DNA from 2 places in the Kocuria arenosa genome. Region 2 is predicted to be linked to the other one. Evidence: riboswitches for the same ligand, from Rfam matches in the RefSeq annotation. Region 2 holds a riboswitch; the other holds the start of a gene.
The links. Region 2 has a riboswitch for S-adenosylmethionine ahead of ACFYE3_RS08910 (O-acetylhomoserine aminocarboxypropyltransferase/cysteine synthase family protein). Riboswitches for the same ligand answer to the same signal wherever they lie in the genome.

Region 1 (3,184 bases), on a different contig from region 2:
CCGGGGGCGGGACGGGACGGGCCGGGGGTTCCGCGGCCTGCGCCCAGGAGTGCCCCCTGGCTGCTGACCAGTAAGTCAGTCGCGTTCCTGCAGGTCACACGGGATTCTGGAGCCGCGGGAACAACTGCCGGCCACCGCAGCAGCCCTTCCCCGAGGGGCGCGACAGGCAGGCCCCGCGGGCGCCGCCGGGGGCCCCAGGGACCATCAGCACCATGACGGTTCGACACGTTTTGTGACATCGTTGCCGGGTCACAGGACCTCCCCGAGGAGGCACTTGTTCCACGGGGCTCCAGAGCGCGCCCGGGGGGAGTCACATCGGCCCCGGCCGACGTCGATCGTGGCCGGGCCCGTCGAGTGCCCCGACGGCTGGTCGCCGACCGCGGCCATGACCACGACGAGCAGCCGCGGCTGCTGCGAGCCCGGAGGCCGCGAGCGGAGCGGCCCGGTGGGGTCGTCCGATCTCAGATGGTGACGGGGCCGTCCGGGGTGCTGAACGTGACGGAGAGCACCCCCGGGGTGCCGTCCGGATAGCGCCAGTCGACCTCGAGGTCCTCGAGCGCGGTCTCGACGGGGGCGCCCAGCCACTCGGCGACCCGTTCCGGGGCCCCGGCGATGGTCATCCCCGCGAGCCCCACGTCCGTGATCCGCGCCTGGGACGGGTGCATCTCCGGGTCGGAGTCGAAGTGGATCATGAACGGCAGCTGCGGGTCCGCGATCAGGCCCTTCACGCCGATCTGGTGCCACTCCAGGCACCGGCCGTCCGGGAACACCCGCTGGCCCGGCACGGAGTGGCGCCCGAGGCGCCGCTCGAAGGGAGTGAGGTCCTCGACCTCCACGACCCAGCCCAGCCAGCCGCCGCCGGCCTCGGACCGGGCGCGCACGGCCTGGCCGAAGGGCGCCTTCTCCGCCGCCGGGTGCTGGAGGACCTCGACGACCTCCACGTACTGGTGGTTCGTCAGCGGCAGGATCATGTTGCGGGTGCCGAAACGGGGGTGCACCCCGCCCTTGACCGGCTCGATCCCGAGCTGGTCCGCGATGCGCTCGGTGGTGGCCGCCAGGCCCTCCGGGCGGCAGGCGTAGGACACGTGGTCGACTCTCATGGGCACATCGTGCACCCTGTGAGTTTGGTCTCCAAATCGGTCCGCGACGCGCCGGGCGTCGTGCGGGCGACGCCCCGTGCCGGGTGTCACGCCCGGGTCCGGCTTGACGCCGTGACGCCCTGATCCGGAGAATGCTGTCCAGGTCATGAGCGCCAGCGTCCAAGCCCCAGCTAGCTGGCCGGCAACCCTCCACCGCGGTGGGGTGCCCTGGGTGAAGACCAGGCTCCTCGCGACCGGCGAGCGAGCAAGCGCGGGTCCCCGGCGCCCGGCCGTTCCCGGCCGCACCGACTCGACCGGGACGGGACCCCTGACCTCCGCAAGGAGTCCCACGGCATGTCCGATCTCCCCGCTTCCAGCACCGACGTCTCCGTCCCCCGCACCGGCGAGGCCGCGACCGGACGGCCCACCCCCGAGAACCCCGGGGGCTGGGCCTTCGAGACCCGGCAGATCCACGCGGGGCAGAGCCCCGACCCGGTCACCGGCTCCCGCGCCCTGCCGATCCACCAGACCACGTCCTTCGTCTTCCCCGACGCCCAGGCCGCGGCCGACCGCTTCGCGCTCGCCGAGCTCGGCCCGATCTACACGCGGATCGGCAACCCGACCACGGAGGTCGTGGAGAACCGGATCGCCGCCCTGGAGGGCGGGGTGGGCGCCCTCATGCTCAGTGCGGGGCAGTCGGCGACGACGTTCGCGGTGCTCAACGTCGCCGGCGCGGGCGACCACATCGTGGCCAGCCCCAGCCTGTACGGCGGGACCTACAACCTCTTCAAGTTCACGCTGCCCAAGCTCGGCATCGAGACCACCTTCGTGGCGGACCCCGACGACCCCGAGGCCTGGCGGCAAGCGGTCCGCCCGAACACGAAGGCCTTCTTCGCCGAGACGATCCCGAACCCGCGCAACGACGTGCTCGACATCGAGACGGTCTCCGGGATCGCCCACGACCACGAGGTGCCGCTCATCGTGGACAACACCGTGGCGACCCCCTACCTCATCCAGCCCTTCCGCTGGGGCGCGGACGTCGTGGTGCACTCTGCCACCAAGTTCCTGGGCGGGCACGGCACGGCCATCGGCGGCGTGATCGTGGACTCCGGGAACTTCGACTTCGGCCACTACCCGGAGCGCTTCCCCGGCTTCAACCAGCCGGACGAGTCCTACGGCGGACTCGTCTACGCCGAGGCCCTGGGCGCGGACGGCCCCTTCGGCGTCAACCTGTCCTACATCCTCAAGGCCCGGGTGCAGCTGCTGCGCGACCTCGGCTCGGCGATCTCCCCGTTCAACGCGTTCCTCATCGAGCAGGGCATCGAGACGCTGTCCCTGCGGATGGAGCGGCACGTGGACAACGCCGGGAAGGTGGCCCGCTGGCTCGAGGCGCGCCAGGACGTGCGCTCGGTGTCCTGGGCCGGGCTGGAGTCCTCCCCGTGGCACGAGCGGGCGCAGAAGTACGCGCCCCGGGGCGCCGGGTCCATCCTGGGCTTCGTCCTCGACGGCGGCCGGGAGGCCGGAGCCGCCTTCGTCGACGCCCTGACCCTGCACTCGAACGTCGCGAACATCGGCGACGTCCGCTCCCTCGTGATCCACCCGGCGTCCACCACGCACAGCCAGCTCCTGCCCGAGGAGCAGCTGGCCGCCGGCGTGGAGCCCGGCTTCGTGCGCCTGTCCGTGGGTCTGGAGAACATCGACGACATCCTGGCGGACCTGGAGCACGGCTTCGCCGCGGCCGCGGCCGCGCAGGGAGGACAGGAGTGACCGTGACGGTCGTGGGAGGCGCCGACGCCGGGACCGCCGTCCGCGAGGACGGCGTGCCGCGGGTGACCGGGATCGGCGAGCTGGAGCTCGAGTCGGGCTTCCGGCTGCCCGACGTCCGGATCGCCTACGAGACGTGGGGGACGCTCGCCCCGGACGGCTCCAACGCGGTCCTCGTCGAGCACGCCCTCACCGGGGACACCCACGTGGCGAGCGGGCGGGCCCGCCCCGGCGCGCCCGAGGTCGAGAGGCGCGCCGCGGAGAGCGGCGGCTGGTGGGAGGGCCTGATCGGCCCCGGCGCCGCCATCGACACGAACCGTTGGTTCGTGGTCTGCACCAAC
Region 2 (3,184 bases):
TCCGATGGACAGCCGGATCGTGGTCTCAGTGATGCCCGCGGCCCGGCGTTGGTTGGGGGTGAGCCGGCAGTGCGTCATGGTCGCCGGGTGGCTGACCAGGGAGCGCACGTCCCCGATGTTGGCCACGAGCTGGAACAGCTCCAGAGCGTCAATGAACGGGCCGATGGCCTCGGGGCCGGCGGCCAGGTCGAAGGAAAACACCGAGCCGGTGCCGTGCGGGAAGTCCCTCTCGGCGAGGGCGGCGCTGGGGTGTCCGGGGATCGCCGGGTGGTGGACGCGCCCGACGGTGGGGTGCCGGGCCAAGTGCTCGGCGACCGTTCGCGCGGTCTCCTCCTGCCGGGCGATGCGGACGGCGAGGGTCTCCAGGCCCTGGATGAACTGGGCGGCGCTGGCCGGGGCGAGGGAGGGGCCGAGGTCGTGCAGGAACTTGCTGCGCGCCAGCGCCAGGTAGGCGCCGCGGCCGTGCCGGTCGATGAGTGCCTGTCCGCCGTAGCGGGCCTTGGGCCGGGTCAGTTGGGGCCACCGCTCCGGGGCTGCGCCGTAGTCGAAGGTGCCGCCGTCCACGATCGCCCCGCCGAGGACGGCCCCGTGCCCGCCGATGAACTTCGTGGCGGAGTGCACCACCACGTCGGCACCATGTTCCAGTGGCCGGTACAGGACCGGCGTCGCCAAGGTGCTGTCCACCACGACCGGGACCCCGGAGGCGTGGGCGATGTCCGCCAGCGCCGGCAGGTCCGGCACGGTGGCCAGCGGGTTGGTGATGGACTCCAGGAAGAACGCGCGGGTGTCCGGCCGGATCGCCGCGCCCCAGGCCTGCGGGTCGGCCGGGTCGGCGAAAGTGACCTCGATGCCGAAGTCGGCGAAGGTGTCCGTCAGCAGGTCCACCGTCCCGCCGTAGAGCTGGCTGGAGGCGACCAAGTGCTTGCCGCCGTGGAGCAGGGTCAGCAGGGACAGCGCGACGGCGGCTTGTCCCGTGGCGGTGCCGATGGCCCCGATCCCGCCCTCCAGGGCCGCCAGTCGGTTCTCGAACACGGCGACCGTGGGGTTGCCCGTGCGGCTGTAGGTGAACCCGGGGGTCTCCAGCCGGAACATCGAGGCGGCCGTGGCGTGATCGGGGAAGCGGTAGGCCGCCGTCTGGTGGATGGGCACGGCCACCGGCCAGTAGGGGGCCTCGGGCTCGTAGCCGGCGTGGACCTGTTGGGTGGCGTGGTGATTCATTCGATCCTCCATCGGTCCTGGCGGTAGCACCGTGCCCGCCGGTCCCGGTGTCCCAGGGTCGGCTGACTGGTTGCTGCGGCGTCGTCGAGCCAGATCTCTCGGCCGCTCTGGATGGTGTGGTGCGCTCATCCCACTCGATGGACGGCTCTATAGTCCAACGGACGGTGGGGTCGGTTGTCACAAAACCACACGTCGGGACATCTTCGGGCCGGGCGGTCGCGCTCGGCCGACGTCGGGCCGGGTTTGTGACAGGTTGTGACGGCCGGCCGCCCGGCCCTCATCGTGGGCTCAGTGATGTCCCGGCGGAAGACCAGGGCGTCGTCGAGGGCGTTGTGCGCGGAGAAGATGACGCCCGCCTGGGGGTGGCGTCATCAACGGCGTGGTGAACGGCGTCAATTGGATCCCGGGAGCCGTGCACGGAGCCATCGGATTCGTCCTCCACCACCACAGGAGGGCTCTCCCCGGCCCCGCTCTTCGACCGTGGCAACCCGCGGCGTATGACCAACCCCTATCGCACTTCGTGAGCCTGGTAGGTGTGGTTCGGCTCGGCCGTGGCCCTCAGGATTTGGGCCTCAGTGTTTCCGGTCGGTGCTGATCGCCAGGGCCACGGCGGTGGCCGCCAGGGCGAGTGCGGCTACCAGGGCTGCCGGCCAGGTGGCGGGATGAAGCAGTACGGTGGCGGGTGCCGCGAGCAGGGCGGGCACCAGGATGAGCCCCCGGCTGTAGCCGATCAGCTGGGCTACGGGCACCGGTCCCAGGGGGGTGTCGATCGGGGGCTGGGTGTGGTCCGGTTCCGGGGCCAGAGCCCGGTAGAGGCCGACCGCGCCGATACCGGTCCCGACCACGGCACCGAGAAGCATCAGCTCTCCCCAGCTGGTGCCGGCCGCGAGCCCGGCCAGCAGTGCCACCGCGGCCAGGACCGCGGCGTTGAGCGCGCACGGGACCACCAGGTGCATCAGGGCGGCTGCGGTGGGGGCGATCGGGAGGTTCCGTTCGGCGGCGGCCCCGGCGCGCAGATCGGCCAGATAGGCCGTGCCGCGGCCCAGGCCCCGGTAGCCCACCAGCAGCAGCGCAGCCCAGCCGGCGAGCACCATGGTGTGGGCGAAGGCGTCCAGCAGCACCACGGTCAGCCCGAGGTCCACGGCCAGCCCGGCCCGCCACCGGCTGGTCCGCAGGGCGGTGAGCGAGGCGAACAGCACCACCGTGCGCGGCCCGGACACCCAGCCCGGTGTGCTCCCCGGCAGTCCCCGCACCCCGGTCACCGTGGCCGGGGCCAAGGCGGCGGTCAGGTCCTGGGCCGACAGCAGGGACACGGCGTTGCTCAGGTGCCGGGTCCGCGCCCCGGCCGCCCGCAGCTGCACCCCGTCCAGGGTCCGGGCCCGCCGCAGCGCCCAGACCCAGAACAGCCCGGCCACCACCGCCAGTGCGCCTGCGACTGCCCCGGCCCACAGGGGCGGCACGACATCCCAGCGGCCGGTGGCCCCGTCCCGGGTCCCGGACAGCACGACCAGGACAGCCCCCAGGGCCAGGAACCAGCCCGCCCAGGGGCGGGACCGCGGCGGCGTTCGCGCCCCGCCGGCGGTCTGGGCCCAGACCGCGACCCCGACGGCGCTGACCCCCAGGCCGGCCCAGCACACCAGCTGCGCTACCGCTTCCCACCACGGCATACCCCACCCGGCCGTCAGCCCGGTGCCCCGCAGCAGCAGCAGGCCGGTGCCACCGAACAGCGCCCCGGCCGCAGCCGCCACCCACAGCATCCGGCGCACACTGCGGATCGGTTCCTGCGCCCCGGCCCCGGGCAGCGGCAACACCCATACCGCCCGCTCCGGGGACACCCCCACCGGTCCCAGCCCGCGCAACAGGTCCACGGCACCGACCCAGGCCACCCCGAGCAGCACGGCGACTCCGAGCACCGGCGCCCCGGCGCCTACCCAGGCGGCCGCCGGGCGGTGCAGCATCCCGCCGG

Region 1: linked by a shared signal. The riboswitch ahead of ACFYE3_RS11830 (bifunctional o-acetylhomoserine/o-acetylserine sulfhydrylase) and the one ahead of ACFYE3_RS08910 (O-acetylhomoserine aminocarboxypropyltransferase/cysteine synthase family protein) in region 2 are both predicted to bind S-adenosylmethionine.

The regions. Positions count from the first base shown of each region.
Region 1 covers NZ_JBHZTA010000006.1:121,981-125,164, reverse strand. The annotation lists gene ACFYE3_RS11835 (VOC family protein) at 462-1,100, opposite strand; SAM riboswitch class IV at 1,242-1,357, shown strand; gene ACFYE3_RS11830 (bifunctional o-acetylhomoserine/o-acetylserine sulfhydrylase) at 1,434-2,846, shown strand; gene metX (homoserine O-acetyltransferase MetX) at 2,843-3,184, shown strand, end outside.
Region 2 covers NZ_JBHZTA010000004.1:120,628-123,811, forward strand. The annotation lists gene ACFYE3_RS08910 (O-acetylhomoserine aminocarboxypropyltransferase/cysteine synthase family protein) at 1-1,218, opposite strand, end outside; SAM riboswitch class I at 1,224-1,336, opposite strand; gene ACFYE3_RS08915 (hypothetical protein) at 1,791-3,184, opposite strand, start outside.